DNA from 2 places in the Ventrimonas sp. genome. Region 2 is predicted to be linked to the other one. Evidence: predicted binding sites of a transcription regulator. Region 2 holds the regulator's gene; the other holds the start of a gene.
What was found. Region 2 encodes NrdR, which represses ribonucleotide reductase genes. Its sites were predicted from a motif close to CACAANATNTTGTG; they were not measured.
Positions count from the first base shown of each region.

Region 1: nrdD (anaerobic ribonucleoside-triphosphate reductase) is a predicted target of NrdR. The motif match lies at 1,565-1,578, and genes of this name have one in related genera.

Region 1 is NZ_DBFCCJ010000080.1:38,376-40,780, forward strand. Features, by position in the region: gene nrdD (anaerobic ribonucleoside-triphosphate reductase) at 1-1,544, opposite strand, end outside; gene ACMP1L_RS13040 (D-alanyl-D-alanine carboxypeptidase family protein) at 1,871-2,405, shown strand, end outside.
Region 2 is NZ_DBFCCJ010000050.1:38,934-41,338, forward strand. Features, by position in the region: gene efp (elongation factor P) at 1-23, shown strand, start outside; gene ACMP1L_RS08455 (YqeG family HAD IIIA-type phosphatase) at 104-610, opposite strand; gene nrdR (transcriptional regulator NrdR) at 629-1,090, opposite strand; gene ACMP1L_RS08465 (PRC-barrel domain-containing protein) at 1,193-1,393, opposite strand; gene ACMP1L_RS08470 (MetQ/NlpA family ABC transporter substrate-binding protein) at 1,557-2,405, opposite strand, start outside.

The sequences.
Region 1 (2,405 bases), on a different contig from region 2:
CAGTAGCCCAGAGAGATGGTGGAATAGCCGTTAAACAAAAGCTTGTCGATGGTCTCACCCTTTTTCAGTCTTGCCAGGGCACCGTTCTGCCACAGGATCGGGGCTACATCGGAGATGGTTCCAAGCAGACGCTCATGACGGCAGCGCAGCGCGCGGTGGCAGAGCTCCAGGCGCTCCTCAAAAATCTCCCAGAAGCGGTCCATATCACCTTCCGAAGAGCAGGCTACATCCACCAGGTTGATGGTGACAACACCCTGATTGAAACGTCCGTAGAACTTGTGGCTTCCGTCTGCGTTTCTCTGGGAATCCTCCACAGTCAGGAAAGAACGGCAGCCCATACAGGTATATACGTTTCCGCCCTTTAATTCCTTCATGATCTTTGCGGAAATATAATCCGGAACCATACGCTTTGCAGTACACTTTGCAGCCAGCTCCGTCAGATACCAGTATTTGGAATCCTCTGTAATATTATCTTCATCCAGAACGTAGATCAGCTTCGGGAAGGCCGGAGTGATCCAGACACCCTTTTCATTTTTTACACCCTGCATTCTCTGGATCAGAACCTCTTCGATGATCATAGCCAGATCATCACGGGTGCGTCCCTCCGGGACCTCGTCCAGATACATGAACATGGTCACAAACGGTGCCTGTCCGTTACAGGTCATCAGAGTGATCAGCTGATACTGGATCGTCTGGATACCGCTCTTGACCTCCTCACGCAGTCTGCGTTCTACTACACGGTTGATGATGGTCTCATCCAGAGCCTCTCCGCACTCCTTGCGCTCCTCGATCACGTTCTTACGCAGCTTCTGGCGGCTGATATCCACAAACGGTGCCAGATGAGCCAGGGAGAAGGACTGTCCGCCGTACTGGTTGCTGGCCACCTGCGCCACGATCTGGGTGGTAACATTGCAGGCAGTAAAGAAGCTGTGCGGCTTCTCGATCATGGTCTCACTGATAACTGTACCGTTCTGGAGCATATCTTCCAGATTGATCAGGTCGCAGTTATGCTCCTTCTGCGCAAAATAATCGGTATCGTGGAAATGGATGATACCGGCCTCATGCGCGCGCACAATCTCTTCCGGAAGCAGGACACGGCGGCTTAAGTCCTTGCTGACCTCGCCGGCCATGTAATCACGCTGGGTAGAGTTGATGACCGGATTCTTATTGGAGTTTTCCTGCTTTACTTCCTCATTCAGATGCTCGATCAGAGCAAGAATGCCATTGTCCGTGGTATTGGACTTTCTGGTCAGCTCTCTCTTATAACGGTAACGCACATATTTCTGTGCCACCTCATAACCGCGCATCTCCATGATGCCGGTCTCTACCATATCCTGAATATCTTCTACATTTACCGCATGCGTAGCCTCTTCCACCTGCTTAGCGATCATATCTGCCACTGCATTGATCTGATATTCATTCAGCTGATGAAGATGATCCACACTGGCATTTGCCTTTGTGATCGCATTCACGATTTTAGAGACATCAAAAGAAACTTCCTTGCCGTTTCTCTTGATGACATTTGTCTTAACATCCGTAGTCATGCCTAAACCCCTCTCAAATATACTATATCTTGTATTTTTATCATTTATAAACAACTATATATCGTAGCAGAGACTATGATACTACAAATACAGGGAAAATGGAAGTGGCAATTTCACGAATATTTCATGGAATATTTGGTTGAATATTTATTTTACATAAGGTATGATTAGACAGGTCCGGTTTGCCAAAATACGGATATTTCCGCAGAGTTCCTTGCTTTTCACTCGAACCGGCAAACGGAAAAAGAACACGGGAGGTTTGCACATTGCTAAATAAATGGAAACAAACGATATCAAAATTTGTATGTTTTGTCCTAACATGCCAGTTGTTCATTCTGACAGTCTGGGCAAAACCGGACTGGCCCTCCGATACCGGCATCATGGCTGAGGCAGGCATTGTCATGGATATGGATTCCGGTGCCATTCTGTATGGTCAGAATATCCACCTGACCTACCCGCCGGCCAGTATCACCAAAATCCTCACAGCACTCATCGTCCTGGAAAATTGCAATCTGGATGATACTGTAACATTTTCTACAACGGCTGTCAACCAGGTTGAGGCCGACAGCGGAAATAAAATCAGCGTTGTGGCAGGTGACCAGCTGTCCGTAGAAGACTGTCTCTACTCCATGCTGCTAGTATCCTGCAACCAGGCCGCCAATGCTCTGGCCGAGCATACGGCAGGCAGTATTTCTGCCTTTGTGGACATGATGAATGAAAAACTGGCGGAGCTTGGATGTCAGGAAAGTCACTTCGAAAACCCATCCGGCTTAAACGGCGATAATCAGTATGTTTCCGCTTACGATATGGCCCTGATCGCCCAGGCTGCCTACGACAATGAAACCCTGGTAGAGATCAGCT
Region 2 (2,405 bases):
GTGAGTATCTGTCCAGAGTTTAATACTCCGCACAGTTTTGGATCTGAACTGATTGAATGCAAAAGAGGCAATTCCATTTTCAGGAACTGCCTCTTTTTTATTGTTATGATTTGTTTTGCATTTCACGCTTATAGAAGTGCAGCACCACTGCCTCCAGATAGCGCTTCAGCACGATCTGGATTTCTTCTTTGGGGTTGATGGGTTTTACCAGGATTCCGTAGATTCCGGCGCGGTTTGCACCGTACACATCGGTAAAAAGCTGGTCACCCACAAACAGTACCTCCTCTTTGCAAAGCCCCATCTCCTCTACCGCACGATTATAATTCTTCACGCCCGGTTTTCCGGCCTTGTAAATATAGGGTGACTGCACCTGCTCCGCAAAGGACTTCACCCGCGGTTCTTTATTATTCGACAGCAGAAGCGTCTGAAATCCCAGACTGTGAAGCCTCTGAAACAGGGCCAGTGCCTGCTCGTCCGCCGGAGCCCCATGGGGAACCAGAGTATTATCAATATCAAATATAACTCCCCTCTTCCCTTTTTCTCTCCAGTCCTCCCAGTTAATACCGTAGGTGCTGTCCACCCATTCCTTCGGGTAAAATGGTTCTAATATCACAGTTGTACTCCCGTCTTACTTTCTCTTATTTTCCAGAAGCTTTCCAAGCTCCTCCATAAAGGTGTTCACGTCTTTGAACTCCCGGTAAACAGACGCAAAACGCACATAGGCAACTTCGTCCAGCTGTTTTAACTTCTGCATGACCAGTTCGCCGATGGCAGAAGTCTCCACCTCCCGGTCCTCCATGGTAAAGATCTCGTTCTCAATTTCATCGATCATCTGGTTGATCTGCTGGATGGAAACCGGACGTTTATGGCAGGAATGAACCACACCCGACTCGATTTTAGAACGGTCATACGGTTCTCTTGTCTGGTCTTTTTTGATGACCATAAGCGGCATGGTTTCCAGTTTCTCATATGTGGTAAAGCGCTTTCCGCAGACTACGCACTGACGACGGCGGCGAATGGAGCTGTTATCCTCTGCCGGTCTGGAATCAATGACCTTGGTATCTGCTGCGTTGCAAAATGGACACTTCAAGTTATTTTCCTCCTGTGTATCACTTTTGTCATTATTTTAACCCATCCTTTGCACAGGTGCAAGTAGTTTTGAAACCCGAAACCGTCTGCCCACTGCACAAACCTAGTCACACTTGCACGGCTTTTCGATGTCCTTTAGCTTCCTGACTTCAACCAGAATGATATCATCCCCAATCTGGCACACATCCTTAAACGGAATGATATACTCCTTCTCCCGCCCAAAAATCCCGCACAGGCACCCGGGTCCCGGGACGATCAGATGCGTGATGCAGCCGTTTTCCGGATTAAATTCTACATCGCCCACAAAGCCCAGCTTTTTACAGTCACAGATGTTGATGACTTCTTTTTTTTTAAATCAAAAATACGCATAGGCCACATCCGGAATGAAACGTCCTTACTGTAGTCTATGCGTATAGTTTCCAGGCAGTTCCTGAAAACTGTCTGATTTTATTACATCTGCTTAGCGATTAGAATAACGGAACTACTGCACCCTCGTAGGTCTGCTCCATATACTCCTTCACTGCATCGCTGGTCAGGGCCTCAATGAGAGCTTTGGTCTTCTCATCATCTTCTTTACCCTCCTGAACTGCTACCACGTTTCCGTAGGTGGTTGCTGCCTCAGAATCAGAAGCCTCCACTGCCAGAGCATCAGATACCTTTAAACCAGCCTCAATTGCGTAGTTGCCGTTGATGACTGCGATGTCAACATCCGGAAGGGAACGCGGAACCTGTGCAGCCTCAACCTCAAGGATATCAAGGTTCTTCGGATTCTCAACAATGTCTGTCTTGGTTGCCTTTAAGCCTGCACCATCTGCCAGCTTTAACAGGCCCTGTGCTTCCAGAAGCAGCAGTGCGCGTGCCTCGTTGGTCGCATCGTTCGGAACAGCCACCTTTGCGCCATCTGCCAGCGCATCCAGAGTTGCGGTCTTGCCTGCGTAGATGCCGAACGGCTCGTAATGGATCTTGCCTGCGCTGACTAACTTGGTTCCTCTCTCCTCATTGAACTGCTCCAGATACGGAAGATGCTGGAAATAGTTTGCATCCAGATCACCAGCGTCCAGTGCCAGGTTCGGCTGAACGTAGTCGGTATACTCAACGATCTTTAAATCATAACCTTTCTTTGCAAGTTCCTCTCTTGCAGCCTCCAGAATCTCTGCATGGGGAGCCGGGCTTGCACCTACAGTCAGTTCCTTTAAATCGTCAGTCTTTGCTTCTGCTTCACTGCTCTCTGCCTCTGCTGCGGTAGTCTCGGCTGCCTCTGCCTTTGTCTCTGCTGCAGTCGTCTCAGCCGGTTTGCTGCCACCACATGCGGTCAG